2 regions of the Variovorax glacialis genome follow, and region 1 is predicted to be linked to the other one. Evidence: predicted binding sites of a transcription regulator. Region 1 holds the regulator's gene; the other holds the start of a gene.
The links. Region 1 encodes FliA, which starts transcription of late flagellar genes. Its sites were predicted from a motif close to CTAAAGTTTNNNNNNNNNNNGCCGNTA; they were not measured.
Positions count from the first base shown of each region.

Region 2: the regulator FliA is predicted to act here: its motif matches at 1,882-1,908, upstream of ACSFBL_RS00800 (FlxA-like family protein).

Region 1 is NZ_JBPJZT010000002.1:631,807-635,379, reverse strand. It holds gene flhF (flagellar biosynthesis GTPase FlhF) at 1-713, shown strand, start outside; gene ACSFBL_RS07405 (MinD/ParA family ATP-binding protein) at 724-1,599, shown strand; gene ACSFBL_RS07400 (RNA polymerase sigma factor FliA) at 1,596-2,366, shown strand; gene ACSFBL_RS07395 (DnaJ domain-containing protein) at 2,496-3,227, shown strand; gene ACSFBL_RS07390 (ribbon-helix-helix domain-containing protein) at 3,215-3,573, opposite strand, start outside.
Region 2 is NZ_JBPJZT010000001.1:156,927-160,499, forward strand. It holds gene ACSFBL_RS00790 (SCO family protein) at 1-44, shown strand, start outside; gene ACSFBL_RS00795 (chloride channel protein) at 74-1,459, shown strand; gene ACSFBL_RS00800 (FlxA-like family protein) at 1,476-1,853, opposite strand; gene ACSFBL_RS00805 (helix-turn-helix domain-containing protein) at 1,958-2,722, opposite strand; gene ACSFBL_RS00810 (DNA-binding transcriptional response regulator) at 2,978-3,388, shown strand; gene ACSFBL_RS00815 (response regulator) at 3,349-3,573, opposite strand, start outside.

The DNA of each region.
Region 1 (3,573 bases):
TGCTGCCGCGCCTGCCCGCGATCGAATTGATGACCGAGTGGCAGGCGCAAGGCCAGAAATGGCTGGCGCGCGCGCCGGGTTCGACCGGCGTCATCGATCCGCAGACCGGCGCGTCGAGCGCACTCGCGCGCAGGGATTACGCGTTCGGCGAGCCACGGCGCGTGATGTTCCGCGGCAAGCCGGCGCTGCAATGCGAGGCGCAGGCGGAAGTCATCCTGCGGGCCGGCGCCGACAACGCCGCGCTGCCCGTGCTGCGCTGCGTGGCAACGCGCGTGATGGATGAGCGGAGCCAGAAGATCATTGCCCAAGGCTATCTGCTGTCCAACGTCGACATGCAGGTCACGGCCTGCCAACTGGCGCAATGGCAGGCCTGGGCCGCCGACGCGGACCCCTGCTTCCGGCTGATCCGCCAGGGTGTGCAGCTCGTGGGCGGCATGGGCGAACTGGGCGACCCGAACATGATGAAGCGCCTGCTGATCGCCGGCCAGGTGACCACCACCGTGTGGCGTCTCCTGAACGCGAACGGCGAGTGGGCCGATCGCACGCGCATGCTGCTGAACCAGCTGACCGGGCGGCCCGTGCGCTCCAGCCGGCCCCTGACCGGCAACGCGCTGTATGTCGGCGTGAGCAAGCTCTTCCTGCTGCTGGAGGCGCTCGGTACGGAATCGACCGCGCCCACCCAGCAAGCCAGGGCCCTGGAGCAGCAGGATTGAGGAGCACCCCATGAGCAAGCTGGTTGCAGATCAGGCCGACGGATTGCGTCGTCTGCTGTCGCACACGCCGACGCGCATCGTGGCCGTCGCAGGCATCGGTGGTGGCGACGGCGGCACCACGACGGCGATGAACCTGGGTGCCGCCCTGGTCCTCCAGGGGAAGGATGTGTTGCTGCTGGATGAGCATGGGCGCGCGGCCAAGTCGGTCTGCGGTGTCTGGGGCCTCGATCCGCTGGGCAGCCTGGCCGACGTGGTCGACAGGCGGCTGAGCTGCGAAGGCGCAGCCGCGGTGGCGGCATGCGGCGTCGGCGTCCTGCCGGCGCCGCCCGAAGCGCGCGTGGCAGGTGCCGATCCGCGGCCGTGGTGCCACGGCGGCGTGATCCTGGTCGATGCGTTGCTCGACGGCGAAGGCTGCCTGTCGCCGCTGGCCCAACTCGCGGACGAACTGGTGCTCGTTCTCAAGCCGAATGCCGCGTCGATCACTTCCGCCTACGCGGGCATCAAGCGCCTGCACTACGCGCATGGCCTGAAGCAACTGCGCTTCCTCGTCAATGGCGTCTCGGGCGCCGATGAAGCGCAGAGGATCACGACCAACCTCGCCAACACCGGCAGCCGCTACCTCGCGGTGTCGCTGGAGCCGGCGGGCTGGGTGCGCGCCGACCCGCACATGGCAGACGCGCGGCGATTGGGCGCGACCGTGGTCGAGGCATTCCCTGCGAGCCTCGCGGCCATCGATTTCAGGCGCATCGCCGCCGACATGGGGCGCTGGCCCTGGCGCGCTGCCGCGCCGCGTCGCGCGGGAAGCGTGGAGACCCCGGAGCAGGCGCGCAGCGCGGCCATGGCCTTCATGCGATCCACACCGGTGACGAGCGTGGCGGACGCATGACCCGCAGAACCGAACAACGGAAAGGACTGAACGTGTACACCGCCCAGGGAACCATTGAAAAGTCCCATCTGCTGGAGCAGCACCAGCCGATGGTGCGCCGCATCGCGCTCCAGATGATCGCCAAGCTGCCGGCCAGCGTGGAACTCGACGACCTGATCCAGGCCGGGATGATCGGCCTGCTGGACGCATCGAGCCGCTACCAGGACAACAAGGGCGCGCAGTTCGAGACCTTCGTCAGCCAGCGCATCCGCGGCGCGATGCTCGACGAACTGCGGGCCAGCGACTGGGGCTCGCGCGGCCTGCGGCAGTCGGCGCGCGGGGTCGAGAAAGCGATCCAGGCGCTCGAACATCGCCTCGGCCGTCCGCCGAGCGAAGGGGAGATCGCCAAGGAACTCAAGATCGACCTGGAGGCCTACCAGTCGCTGCTGCAGGAGATCCAGGGCTGCCAGCTCCTGTATGTCGAGGACTTCGCGAAAGGCGAATCGGACAACCCCTTCATCGACATGCATGCGCAGGAAGCCCGCAAGGGCCAGCGCGGAAGCGACGATCCGCTGGAGCAGCTGCTGGAAAGCGGATTCCGGCATCAGCTGGTGGACGCCATCTCGGGGCTGCCGGAGCGCGATCAGCTGCTGCTGAACCTCTACTACGAGGAGGAACTGAACCTGCGCGAGATCGGCGCGATCCTCGAAGTGAGCCAGAGCCGCGTGTGCCAGTTGCACAGCCAGGCCATCAGCCGCTTGCGGGCCGCCTTGAAGGATCTGCTCTAGCAATCGGACGCTGACTTCCGAAGTCAGATTTGTAAATTTTGTAGTTCTTTCGTGTAACAATGATTGACATTGTTGGAAGCGCAACTGCCAGGCGATGGGCGCCCGGCCGTGCCGATACGGAAGGACGCGATGATTTCAGCGTATGTGGTCTTGGGGATCCCCGGCAACGCCACGCCGGAGGATGTTGAAGCGGCCTACCAGCGCGCACGTTCGACGTATACGCGGGAGCGGATGGCGGAGGACGCCCGGGTCGCGGAGCAGTTGAACGAAGTCATTGACGCGCACAAGGTACTGAGCGATCCGGAATCGCGTGCCGCCCACGACCGGAAGCTCGCAAGGCAAGTCTCGGCCCCATCCATTCGACGGCACTCGGACTTTCAACCGGTCGTCGAGCAGGAGTCCGGCACACCGAGGGCCCTGGTGATCATTGGCCTGCTCGTGGCCGCGCTGTTTGCGGGCGGTTACTTCGTCCAGCATCGCCGGCAGGTGGCCCAGGAGGAACTGGCGGCCAAGGCGCTCGAAACGGCGCGGCAGCAGGCGATCGCGGAATCCGAGAGCCGGCGGGCCGCCGAAGTGGCGGCCGGCGAGCGCGCCCGGGCGGACGAGGCCGCGCAGGCCAAGGAGCGCGCTTTCCGGCGCGAGAGCGAGATGGCCCTGTCCCGTGCGCAAAGTGCCGATGCCATGAAGCGCACCCTCGACGCGCAAAGATTTGCCGCGGAGCAACGCGAGGAACAGCGCAAGGAAGCCGAGCGCGCCGCGGACGAGCGCCGCCGGATCAGCGAAGGTCAGCGAAGGGTCGCGATCGACAAGCAGAGGATTCGCGAACTCTGCTACATCAACTACCGTCGCTACGACTGCTGAGCGGCGGCGATGCCCTTGCTGCGCACCGCGCGCGCCCAGCCTCGCGGCATGTCGTGCAGGACGGCCTTGGCATCGAGCGACCGGATCGCCACCGAGGTGTCCCCCGGTATCCGGCCCTGCGCCACCATCGCCTCGTAGCGGAGCGCACTCACGCGCAGGAAGGACGCGAAATTGCCGACCTCGCCACGCGCCGCGACCAGTTCGTCGTAGAGCTTCTCGATCAGTTGCACCACGCCCATGTCGTCACGCGCGGCGATCTCCTCCAGCACCTGCCAGAAGAGATTCTCGAGCCGGATGCTGGTGACGACGCCGTGCAGCCGGACCGAACGTGTCCGGCTGTCGTAGC
Region 2 (3,573 bases), on a different contig from region 1:
ATCCAGTCACCATGGCCCGCAGGCTGACATCGACCTTCACATGATTGCTTGGGATTGAGGTTCATCGGCGCCGATGAACCACGAACCGGACTTTCTTGAGCATTTGCGCGCCGAGCTGTCCGGCGCCCGCGTCTGGCTCGACCGCGCCATCGTGCTTGGCTATGCGATCGCGGCCGGGCTGTTCGTCGTGGTCTTCACGCTCGCGAGCGACTGGGTCTTCGGCGAGTTCCACCGCTTCTATCGCGCCTGGCCGTGGGCCGTGCTGTTGACCACCCCGTTGCTGACGGCCGGCATCGTGTGGTTCACGCTGCGCTTCTTCCCCGGCGCGGGCGGCTCCGGCATTCCGCAGATCAAGGCAGCGCTGCACCCTGACCTGCCCCGCGAGCAGCGCTTCATGTTCGCGTCGCTCAGACTCACCGTCGCAAAGATCGGCCTTGGTGCCGCCGGCTTCGCGGCCGGCCTGTCGATCGGTCGCGAGGGCCCCTCGGTGCAGGTCGCAGCAGGTGTGATGCAGCATGCGCGGCGCTGGCTGTCCCCTGACACCACCATCGATGCGCGCGCGCTGCTGGTGGCCGGCGGAGCAGCCGGCATCGCGGCCGCCTTCAACGCGCCGCTGGCGGGCGTGGTATTCGCCATCGAAGAGCTGTCGGGGCGGCTCGAGGCTCGCTCCAGCGGACTGATCATCACGGCCATCGTGCTGGCCGGCCTCGTCGCGGTGTCGGCCTTCGGCAACCTGAGCTACTTCGGCGTGATCCGTGTGCCCCGGCTAGGCTGGGATGCACTCGGCCCCGGGCTGCTGGTCACGTTGGTCAGCGGCATCATGGGCGGCGTGTTCGCGCGATTGCTGATCGCGTCGCTGACGGGCGCGCCGCAACGGATCAACCGCTGGAGGGCGCGCTACCCGGTTCGCTTCGCTGCCATCGGCGGCTTGGCAGTGGCCGTCATCGGGGTCGTCACGGGCGGTGTCACCTTCGGCGCCGGCTCGGATGCGGTCAAGCAGATGCTGCAAGGCCATGAGGGTCTGACGCCGCTCTATACCGTGCTCAAGTTCGTGGCCACTTGGCTCACGGCCTGGTGCGGTGTCCCGGGCGGCATCTTCGCGCCGTCGCTGTCCATCGGCGCGGGCATCGGCGACGCGGTGGGGCAGCTGACCCGCAGCGAGCTCGCGCCGGCGCTCATCGCGATGGGCATGGCCGGCTTCCTGGCCGCGGTGACGCAGGCGCCGCTCACGGCCTTCATCATCGTCATGGAGATGGTGGACGGGCACTCGATGGTGCTCAGCCTGATGGCCGCCGCCATGCTGGCCAGCCTGATCTCCCGCATGATCAGTCGCCCGCTCTATGACACGCTGGCCGAGCACATGGTCGGCCGGGCCATCGGCACGGTCGAGCCGATGCGTTCGCCGTCATCGCAAGCAAGCGAAGGCAACGATTCAGGCGAGCGAGCCGGAGGGGTGTGAACGGAGGCTTGCCACACTACGCCGTGGTATCCACCCGGCCGCCGACAGTGGTCACGACGGCAACTCGGGCGCTGCCGCTGGCGGTCTTCTTGCTCGTACTGGCGACCCCCTCCATGGCAGCGACGACCCCGTTTTCCTTGCCGGCCTTGGCGGCGTCCTGCTGGAGCCGTGCGATCTGCTCCTGAATCATCTGGATCTGCCTTGACAGCTCGGTCAGCTGCTTCTGGACCGCCTCCCGTGCATCGCCCGGGGCCATGGATCGCAAATCCTCCTGAAGGCCGCGCGCCTGCTTCATCAAGGCGTTGGCCTGCTTCTGCAGCGCCACGATCTGGGCGCTGATCCTTCCAGCGCTGAAGTTGGACCCACTGCTGACCGAACCGATTGCCGCGACCATCTGATCTCCATTCACAACGTTGAAGGGATATCGGCAGGCTTCATGAAAATTGAAGGCCTGTCGGCAGCAAGCGCACCGCCTCTTGCAAATAGGGTCTCGGCACATCATCGATGGAGATACCGGAACCGGCGCGGCGACGCACCCATGTGCGCCGTAAAGACCCGGGTGAAATGACTCTGGTCGGAGAATCCGACTTCCAAGGCGATATCGGACATCGGCCTGTCGGTGGACCTGACCAGGGCCGCCGCTGCCTGCACGCGGCGCGACAGCACGTACCGATGCGGCGGGACACCCACGCTCTGCTTGAAGGCACGCGAGAAGTGGCACGCCGAGAGACCGGTCATGGCAGCCAGTTGAGCGACGTCGATGTGCTCGCACAGATTCTGGTCGATGTGTGCGCGGACACGTTGCAGCGCCGACGGCGCAATACCGCCTCGCGGAGAGGCGCCGCGTTTGCGAGCGGCGTTCACGCCGGCACGCGGGTCACCGATCGTGCGAGGCAGGACGATGGTCCCCATCAGGCTGCACACCGTCCTCAACAGATCGTCCTGGCCGCAGCTGTGCGGCAGGCATGCGCTGACGCCGTGAGGCAGGGGCTGTGCCCCTGGCGCGTCATCCCTCGCCGCTGTCAAAAGGACGATCTGCGGCCGCACGCGCGCGGGTGCGGCCCACGCCCCGGCGTGACCCTGCGTCGACTGCGGCAGCGAGGCGGAGTCGGCGATGATCAAGTCGATGTCGTCGAGCCGGTTGGCGAAGTCGATGCCATCCCCCTCCGTGTTGCACTGGATTTCGCAGTCGCGCAACTTCTGCATCGTCGCCACCAGGCCGGCAGAAATGAGAGCGTTCGAATGCGAAATCAGGATGCTCATCGCCGAGGAGCCGGGCCAGGCAGGGGCAGCATGCGTTCTCATGGGAACTCCGGTTTCTTTGTGGAGGAATGGCCATCAGCTTGATCTCATTCCGCCCCTGCACGATGTCTGATCGCCGAACTCGGTTTGTCATCTGACACACACACGCCGCGTTGGCGACCCATGTCAATTGACACGCGGGCGCTGGCACTTTGCGTGATTGGAAACACCCAACTCGGGTCCAATGCGAAATGACACCAAGGGGAACCCCACGCAATGACCAATGCGCGCCGCATTGCGGTGATCGAGGGAGACCAGCTCGTGCGTGAACTCGTGCGGCGGTGGCTTTGCGATGCGCGTCACGTTGTGGAGGTGCATTCCGTGCCTTCCACGATCGGTGCGGTCGACCTCATCGTCGCCGACGTCGCGAACCCTCGCGCTGCCTCGCCACTTCTGGTCCGGCTTGTCCAGACGCATCCGAGCATCCCGATCCTGCTGTTGTCGGCGAGATTTCGCGCGGGCCAGGGTGGCTCGGTCCAGCTTGCCAACGAACTCGGCGTGGCCGCGGTCCTTCCGAAGCCATTCACCCAACGTCAATTGCTCGCCGCAGTCCGGCAGTCGCTGGCCATGCCGGGCATGGTCAGGCGTCAGCCCCGGAGCACATCGACAAGAGCGTCGAAGGAATAGCCCTTGCCGCGCGCCGTGCGAATGAATGTCGGCGCCTTCGGATCAGGCTCGATCTTCCTGCGCAGGCGACCGACTTGAACGTCGATGGCCCGGTCGAACACCTCGGCGTTGTGAAGCCGGGACGATTCGAGCAGACGCTCGCGATCCAATACCGTCCGCGGGGCGGTCAGGAACGCGACTAGCAG